2 regions of the Streptomyces sp. NPDC051180 genome follow, and region 2 is predicted to be linked to the other one. Evidence: riboswitches for the same ligand, from Rfam matches in the RefSeq annotation. Region 2 holds a riboswitch; the other holds the start of a gene.
What was found. A riboswitch is a leader RNA that binds a small molecule or an ion and turns the genes downstream of it on or off. The one in region 2 is predicted to bind glycine.
Positions count from the first base shown of each region.

Region 1: another riboswitch for glycine. It lies ahead of gcvT (glycine cleavage system aminomethyltransferase GcvT); the one in region 2 lies ahead of gcvP (aminomethyl-transferring glycine dehydrogenase).

Region 1 is NZ_JBFBBC010000019.1:93,513-97,797, reverse strand. Features, by position in the region: gene AB0424_RS27545 (enhanced serine sensitivity protein SseB C-terminal domain-containing protein) at 1-535, opposite strand, end outside; gene AB0424_RS27540 (enhanced serine sensitivity protein SseB) at 639-1,379, opposite strand; gene AB0424_RS27535 (AAA family ATPase) at 1,500-2,162, opposite strand; glycine riboswitch at 2,321-2,420, shown strand; gene gcvT (glycine cleavage system aminomethyltransferase GcvT) at 2,581-3,705, shown strand; gene gcvH (glycine cleavage system protein GcvH) at 3,783-4,163, shown strand; gene glyA (serine hydroxymethyltransferase) at 4,196-4,285, shown strand, end outside.
Region 2 is NZ_JBFBBC010000031.1:7,476-11,760, forward strand. Features, by position in the region: gene gcvP (aminomethyl-transferring glycine dehydrogenase) at 1-1,870, opposite strand, end outside; glycine riboswitch at 2,050-2,149, opposite strand; gene AB0424_RS30500 (PRC-barrel domain-containing protein) at 2,263-2,628, shown strand; gene AB0424_RS30505 (DNA polymerase IV) at 2,746-4,134, opposite strand; gene AB0424_RS30510 (MerR family transcriptional regulator) at 4,219-4,285, opposite strand, start outside.

The sequences.
Region 1 (4,285 bases), on a different contig from region 2:
GGTACGGGGAGCCGAGCGCGGGCTGCACCCAGCCGCGGCGCAGCGAGCGGACCACCGGGGTGCGGTGGGCGTTCTGCGTGAGCAGGGCGTAGAACTGCGGGATCTCCAGGGCGGGCTCGGTGACGCGCAGCGGGCCCGCGGGCATCCGGTCGAGGCCGGTGGCGATCCGGCGCAGGTCGGCCCAGGGGATGCCGAGGCCGCCGCCGGGAGCGTGCGGATTGAGCCAGACGCCCCAGCGGTCGGGGTAGAGGGCGCGGGCGATCTCCCGGCCGGTGACGACCTCGTGGCCGCGGTTCCAGCCGGACGCGGCGAGCTCCTGGGCGGAGGTGACGCAGGGCGCGTAGCCGAAGCCGTCGACCTCCATGTTCCCGTACTGGGCGTCGGCGGAGCCGGCCGATCCGTGCCAGAGCAGCATCCGGAGTTCGCCGTCGGCGAGGGCGTGCAGCAGCTGCTCGTACGCGTCGTAGCGTCCGGGCGCCACCTCGCGCAGCATGCGCTCGACCTCTCCGGCCGCCGCGGTGCCTGACGCGCTCACCATGGGTCCCCGCCCCTCTTCCGTCCACCGTGTCCGCGCGGCGTGCGTGCCGCTGCCGAGTCCGTTCGGCCCACCGGCCAGTTCAGCTTAAACAGGCGCCCGCTCACACGGCGGCGCGCTGGTAGAACGGGCGCACCCGCTCCAGCATCCAGTCACCGACCGGGTCCTGCGCCATGTCGAGCAGGATGAGGTTGACCGGCCAGGCGACCTCGACGCGGCCGAGGGCCCTGCCGAGGGCGTCCAGCGGCGCGTTGCGGTCGACGCCGTCCCAGGCGGCCAGCTGGACGCCGACGAAGAGGGCCGGTTCGGTCCCCTCGACGCTGGCGAGCGCGCGCCGGGCGGTGGTGACGACGCCGGTGGCCTCGAACTCGGCGGAGGCCGCGGCGAGGAAGTCGACCGGGTCGTCCTGCCAGTCGGGCTCGAAGAGCCGGACGCGGCCGCCGGAGGCGGGGCCGTCGAGCGGGGTGCGGCCGGTGCGGCAGAGTTCGGCGACGGCCGGGGGCGGCAGCGGGACGCCGACGGTGCCGCCGGGGTTCACGGCGATGCCGAGCTGCGGGGGCAGGCCGCGGGCGAAGTCCCGGGCGGGGGCCACCGCGAAGGACATGTGGTCTCCGACACAGGCGAGGAACTGCTGCTCGGAGCTGAAGACGGGGACGTAGGCCGCGCCGTCGATCTCCAGGGTGGGGAGGTCGAGGTCGGGGCTGTCGGGGCCGCCGCCGTTGGGGAGGGGCACCCAGACCGCGCTGCGGCCCAGCACCTCGACGAGACGCCCGCCCGCCGCGGGGTTGCCCAGTGAGGCGGCGAGGACCTCTTCGAGCTCGTTGCCCGGCCACGTCACGTCCACGGTCGTCTTTCCCCTTCTCGCACGGCCTGCCGCACCGGCCGCCCGGCAGCACCCTAACGCCGCCCCGGCGCCGCCGTGGCCAAAAGGGAAGGGTACGGGCCCTTACGGGGCCGGGGGCCGTCAGACGGCCTCGCGGAAGGAGATGCGCCGCAGGGTGTCGGCGGCGGCCCGGTCGAGGAGGGTCACGGAGGCGCAGCCGGGCGGGAGGCTGCCGGACTCGGCGGCCCGCAGGAGCCGGCCGACGGCTCTGCGGTGGCGCGCGAAGGCGTAGGCGGAGACGCCGCGGCCGCGGGCGTGCTGGCCGGCCCGGGCGGTGTCCGGGGTGACGTCGAGCAGGACCAGGTGGAGAGCGCGGCCGCGGCGGCGGGCCTCGCGGGCGAGCCAGCCGCGGACCCAGGACTGGGTGCCGCAGTCGTGGACGGTGACGCTCGCCCCGGAGCGCAGGGCGCGGCGGAGGCCGGCGTAGTGGGCGAGCCGGACGAGGGGGCGGTAGACGGCGTACGGCAGGAGGCGTGGCATGCGGGCCTCCCAGCGCTCGCGGGCGTCCTGGGAGTCGATGCCGTGGCCCTCGGCGGCGCGGCGCATGAGGGTGGACTTGCCGCTGCCGGGGAGTCCGGAGACGACCACGAGGTCGCCGGCGGCGAAGGTGAGGGCGCGGGGGCCTCGGCCGCCGCGCTCGCGCAGGTCGCGCAGGAGACGGCCGCGGCCGCGGGTCCGGGCGCGGGCTCGCTGGGACGGTATGCCGGTGCCGGTCGCGTACGCGCCGGTGTGCTGGATCCTCATCGCTCCCCCAGTCGGGTCTCAGGAGACCTGAGGAGACCCTTGCCCAAGAAGTGTAAAGAAACGGTAATGGCACACAAGCGATTTGCCCCGCCGACACCGCGTGCAATGATGTGCGCGCCAGGCGCGCACAGTCGCCACACAATCGCATACCGGCCGCTCGAATCCGCGCGGGAGAGTTCCGGACAGCCGAGTGCGTCCGGACGCCGAAGGAGCAAGACCCTCCCTTGAATCTCTCAGGCCCCGTACCGCGCGGATGAGGCAGATCTGAAAAGCGGGACACCTCGCGTGTCCCCACCCAAGGTGCAAGCCGAGGATGCCCTCGGTGAACCTCTCAGGTTCCATGACAGATGGGGAGGACGTCCTCGCCCGTCATGTGTTTTCGTCACCGATCACGCCCTTGGGACCCGGGAGCCACCCCATGACCACTGCCCCCCGTCTGACCGCCCTCGATGCCCTGCATCGTTCGCTGGGCGCGACCATGACCGACTTCGCGGGCTGGGACATGCCGCTGCGGTACGCGAGCGAGCGAGAGGAGCACAACGCCGTCCGCACGCAGGCCGGCCTCTTCGACCTCTCCCACATGGGCGAGATCACCGTCACCGGTCCGCAGGCCGTCGAGCTCCTCGACCACGCCCTGGTCGGCAACATCTCCACGGTGGGCCTCGGCCGCGCCCGGTACACGATGATCTGCCAGGAGGACGGCGGCATCCTCGACGACCTGATCGTCTACCGGCTGGGCGAGACGGAGTACATGGTCGTCGCCAACGCGTCGAACGCGCAGATCGTCCTGGACGCGCTGGTGGCACGCGCGGAGGGCTTCGACGCCGAGGTCCGCGACGACCGTGACGCGTACGCCCTGATCGCGGTGCAGGGCCCCGAGTCCCCCGGCATCCTGAAGTCGCTCACCGACGCCGACCTGGACGGGCTGAAGTACTACGCCGGCCTGCCGGGCACGGTCGCGGGCGTGCCCGCGCTGATCGCCCGCACCGGCTACACCGGCGAGGACGGCTTCGAGCTGTTCCTGAAGCCGGAGCACGCCGAGGGCGTGTGGAAGGCGCTGACCGAGGCGGGCGCCCCGGTCGGCCTGATCCCCTGCGGCCTCTCCTGCCGCGACACGCTCCGCCTGGAGGCGGGCATGCCGCTGTACGGCCACGAGCTGACCACCGCCCTGACCCCCTTCGACGCCGGCCTCGGCCGCGTCGTGAAGTTCGAGAAGACGACCAACGAGGGTCGCTTCGTCGGCCGTGAGGCGCTGGAGAAGGCCGCCGAGCGCGCCGAGTCCGCCCCGCCGCGCAAGCTGGTCGGCCTGGTCGCCGAGGGCCGCCGGGTCCCGCGGGCCGGCTTCTCCGTCGTCAAGGACGGCGTGGTGATCGGCGAGGTGACCTCCGGCGCCCCGTCCCCGACGCTCGGCAAGCCGATCGCCATGGCCTACGTGGACGCGGCGCACGCCGCTCCGGGCACCGAGGGTGTAGGTGTGGACATCCGTGGCGCCCACGAGCCGTACGAGGTCGTCGCGCTGCCGTTCTACAAGCGCCAGAAGTGACGCATCCGTCTCACTCCGCGTCTCACCCCGTAAGACCCACGTTCATCAGTACTCCCCCGATCCAGGAGAATCAGGTCATGAGCAACCCCCAGCAGCTGCGCTACACCAAGGAGCACGAGTGGCTGTCGGACGCCGTGGACGGCGTCGCGACGATCGGCATCACGGAGTTCGCCGCCAACGCGCTCGGTGACGTCGTCTACGCCCAGCTCCCCGCCGTCGGCGACACCGTCACCGCGGGCGAGACCTGCGGCGAGCTGGAGTCGACGAAGTCCGTCAGCGACCTCTACTCCCCCGTCACGGGCGAGGTCGTCGAGGCCAACCAGGACGTGGTGGACGACCCGTCCCTGGTGAACACGGCTCCGTTCGAGGGTGGCTGGCTGTTCAAGGTGCGCGTCGCGGGTGAGCCGGACGACCTGCTCACCGTCGACGAGTACACCGCGTTCTCCGCCGGGAACTGAGACCGGGCCCGAGACCCCTTAGGGATCGATTCATGTCGCTTCTGAACACTCCCCTCCACGAGCTGGACCCCGACGTCGCCGCCGCCGTCGACGCCGAGCTCCGCCGTCAGCAGTCCACCCTC
Region 2 (4,285 bases):
TGACGACGACGACCTTCATGCCGGCCATGACCGCGGAGGCGGCGTTGGTGCCGTGCGCGGAGGACGGGATGAGGCAGACCGTGCGCTGCTCGTCGCCGTTGGCGCGGTGGTAGGCGCGGACGGCGAGGAGGCCGGCCAGCTCGCCCTGGGAACCGGCGTTCGGCTGGATCGACACCTTGTCGTAGCCGGTGACCTCGGCGAGGCGCTCCTCCAGCTCGGTGATGAGCGTGACGTAGCCCTGCGCCTGCTCGACGGGGGCGAAGGGGTGCATCTGGCCGAACTCGGGCCAGGTCACCGCCTCCATCTCGGTCGTGGCGTTCAGCTTCATCGTGCAGGAGCCGAGCGGGATCATGCCGCGGTCGAGCGCGTAGTCGCGGTCGGCCAGCTTGCGCAGGTAACGCAGCATCGACGTCTCGGAGCGGTGCGCGTGGAAGACCGGGTGGGTCAGGTACGCGTCGGTGCGCAGCAGCGCGGCCGGCAGCGTGTCCTCGGTGACGGCGTCCAGCGCCTCGACGTCGGCGGTGACGCCGAAGGCGCCCCAGACGGCGGCGAGCTGCTCGCGGCCCGTGGTCTCGTCGCAGGAGATCGAGACGTGGTCGGCGTCGACGCGGAAGAGGTTGACGCCGGCCTCGCGGGCGGCGGCCACGACCTCGTCGGCCTTGCCCGGGACGCGGGCGGTGAGGGTGTCGAAGAAGGCGCCCTGGGTGAGCTCCACGCCGCCGGCGGTCAGGCCCGCGGCGAGGATGGCGGCGTACCGGTGGGTGCGCTGGGCGATCTGCCGCAGGCCGTCCGGGCCGTGGTAGACGGCGTACATGCCGGCCATGACGGCGAGCAGGACCTGCGCGGTGCAGATGTTGCTGGTCGCCTTCTCGCGGCGGATGTGCTGCTCGCGGGTCTGCAGGGCGAGGCGGTAGGCGCGGTTGCCGTCGGCGTCGACGGAGACGCCGACGAGGCGGCCCGGGAGGGAGCGGGCGTGCTTGTCCTGGACGGCCATGTAACCGGCGTGCGGGCCGCCGAAGCCCATGGGGACGCCGAACCGCTGCGTCGTGCCGACGGCGATGTCGGCGCCGAGCTCGCCGGGCGAGGTGAGCAGGGTCAGCGCGAGCAGGTCGGCGGCGACGGTGACGATCGCGCCGAGCTCGTGGGCCTGGTCGACGACGGCCTTGATGTCGCGCACGGCACCGGAGGCGCCGGGGTACTGGATCAGGACGCCGAAGACACCGCGCTCGGCGACCTCGGCCGGGATGCCCTCGCCGAGGTCGGCGACGACGACCTCGACACCGGTCGGCTCGGCGCGCGTCTGGATGACGGCGATCGTCTGGGGCAGCGCGTCGGCGTCGATGAGGAAGACGCCGTTCTTGACCTTGCCGACACGGCGGGACAGCGCCATGGCCTCGGCGGCGGCGGTGCCCTCGTCGAGGAGGGAGGCGCCCGAGGTGGGCAGGCCGGTCAGGTCGGCGACCGTCGTCTGGAAGTTCAGCAGGGCCTCCAGGCGGCCCTGGGAGATCTCCGGCTGGTAGGGCGTGTATGCCGTGTACCAGGCCGGGTTCTCCATGACGTTGCGGAGGATGACCGGCGGGGTGAAGGTGCCGTAGTAGCCGAGGCCGATCATCGGGGCCAGGACCTGGTTGCGGTCGGCGAGCGAGCGCAGCTCGGCGAGGACCTCGGCCTCGGTGCGCGCCGAGGGCAGGCCCAGCGCCTCGGTGTTCTTGATCACGTCCGGCACCGCGGCGGCGGTGAGCTCGTCGAGCGAGCCGTAACCGACCTGGGCGAGCATCTTGGCCCGAGCCTCGGCGTCGGGGCCGATGTGCCGCTGCTCGAACGGGATGCCCTGCTCGAGCTCGGAGAGCGGAATGCGGTTGGCGGTCATGTACGGAGGCCTCCTGGTCGTCACGACCTGCGAGGGGCACCACGGCGCGGGTACCCGGACGGCCTCCCCCTCTGTCATCTCAACCTGAGAGTTTCACCGGCACGCCTCACGGCACGCCGGCTTTCACCGTCGGTGAGAGCGGGACGCCGTCGGGCATCCGCTCTGCTTTCCAGAGTGACCTCGTCCGCGCGGTACAGGGGCCTGAGAGATTCCGGGGAGGATTTGCTCCTTCGGCGCCCACCGGAAGGTTTCTCCGGGGGACTCTCCCGCACAGGGTCGACAGCCACAGCCAGCCTACCAGCGCCGTTGTGGCTGCCATCGCTCAAGTGGCCGACATCCCAGTTGTGCACTTTCGTAGGGGTGTAGAGCAGTTGCGACCAGTTGGAGGGACCGTGCAGACCGACATCGATCCGCGCAGCCTGATCGGCCGCAAGGCGTACGACCGCAACGGACACAAGATCGGCACCGTGGACGAGGTGTACCTGGACGACGCGACCGGCATACCGGAGTGGGCCGCCGTCCGCACCGGCCTGTTCAGCCGGGACGCGTTCGTCCCCCTGGACCCGAGCGACCTGCTCGACGACGGGCTCCACATCCCCTACGAACGCGCCCTCATCAAGGACGCCCCCGACTTCGGCGTGGGACGTCACCTCTCCCCCGAGCAGGAGCTCCAGCTGTACCGCCACTACAGCCTCGCCCTGCCCCCGCCCCCCTCCGACCACCCGGACACCGACTTCGGCCGCCTCGCCGGCTCCTGACCCCCCGCGCCTCCGGCCCACCCTCGCGAGCGGGCGGGCCGAGCCCGGCTGACGCGGGCCCGAGGTCTCGCCGGGCACCACGGTGCCCGGCCTTCCCCCTCCGCGACGGAAAGCCGCTCACCCCACCAGTGGCAACGGCTCCCCCGCCACCAGGTCCGGATCGTCCACGGCGAACGTCCGGACCCGCCCCGGGGCCGTCGACCCCGGCTCCTCGAAGCGGACGGTGACCCGCCCGACCCCGCTCCCCTGCACCCACCCGGGGCCGTAGACCGCGTGCCGGACGTCGTGCCCGGGCGACCAGTGGCGCTCCACGGGCTCAGGCGCCCCACCGGGCCCCTCGGCACCACCGGCACCTTCCGGGGCGGCGTCAGGGGCGCTCAGGGACGTGGAGGCGCCCTCCGCGGGCGATTCGCCCTCGGTCTCCTCCGCGGCACCGGCCGCCTGGGCGAACAGGTCCTCCTGCGTGTAGTCCGCCAGGCCGCTGACGCCCACCCCGAGCAGCCGTACGCCGCCGGTGGTGTCCACCGCCTCCAGGAGCCGCCCGACGGCCTCGCGCACGACGGCGGGATCGTCCGTGGGACCTCTCAGGGTCTCGGACCTGGTCAGGGTCGAGAAGTCATAGCGCCGCACCTTCAGGACGATCGTCCGCCCCGAGTGGCCCGAGGCCCGCAGCCGCCCGACGCACCGGTCGGCGAGCCGCTCGACCTCCACCCTGATCCGCACCCGGTCGTGCAGGTCGACGTCGAAGGTGTCCTCGACGGAGACCGACTTCGCGTCCCGCTCGGCCACCACCGGCCGGTCGTCGTGGCCCAGGGCCATCCGGTGCAGCGAGGCCCCGTGCGCCCGCCCCAGCAGCCGTACGAGCTCGTCCTCGCCCGCCTCCGCCAGGTCGGACACCGTGGTCATCCCGGCCCGCCGCAGGTGCTCCCCGGTCGCCGGTCCCACGCCGGGCAGGATCCGTACCGACCGCGGTCCCAGCAGCTCCCGCTCGGTGCCGGGCTCGATGAGGACGAGCCCGTTCGGCTTGGCCTCCTCCGAGGCGATCTTCGCGATCATCTTCGAGCCCGCGAGTCCCACGGACCCCGTCAGCCCCGTCGTCGCCAGGATGTCGGCCCGCAGCCGCTCCCCCGCGGCCCGTGCTCCCGCGCTGTCGTCGGCGACGCCGCCGGCCTCCAGGTCCACGAACGCCTCGTCGAGACTGAGCGGCTCCACGAGCGGCGAGAGCCGGCCGAGCAGCTCCATGACCTGCTCGCTGATCGACCGGTAGAAGGAGAAGCGCGGCACCAGGTAGGCGGCGTTCGGCGCCAGCCGCCGCGCCTGCCCCATGGGCATGGCCGAGTGCACCCCGAAGCGCCTCGCCTCGTAGGAGGCGGTCGCGACCACGCCCCGCGGGCCCAGTCCGCCCACGACCACGGGCTTTCCGCGCAGGCTGGGCTTCGCCGCCTGCTCTGCGGCGGCGAAGAACGCATCCATGTCGAGATGCAGGATCGTCGGCGCGGCTCTCACGATTCCGATGCTGCCTTACGCCACTGACAACGGCCCCGTACCCGGGCGGCCGGTCCACCCGCCACCGGCCGGCACGGGGGCCGGTCAGACCGCCTTGTCGCGCCGCCGCCGGGCCAGCTCGTCGCCCGGGTTGTTCCCGACGAGCGTCTCG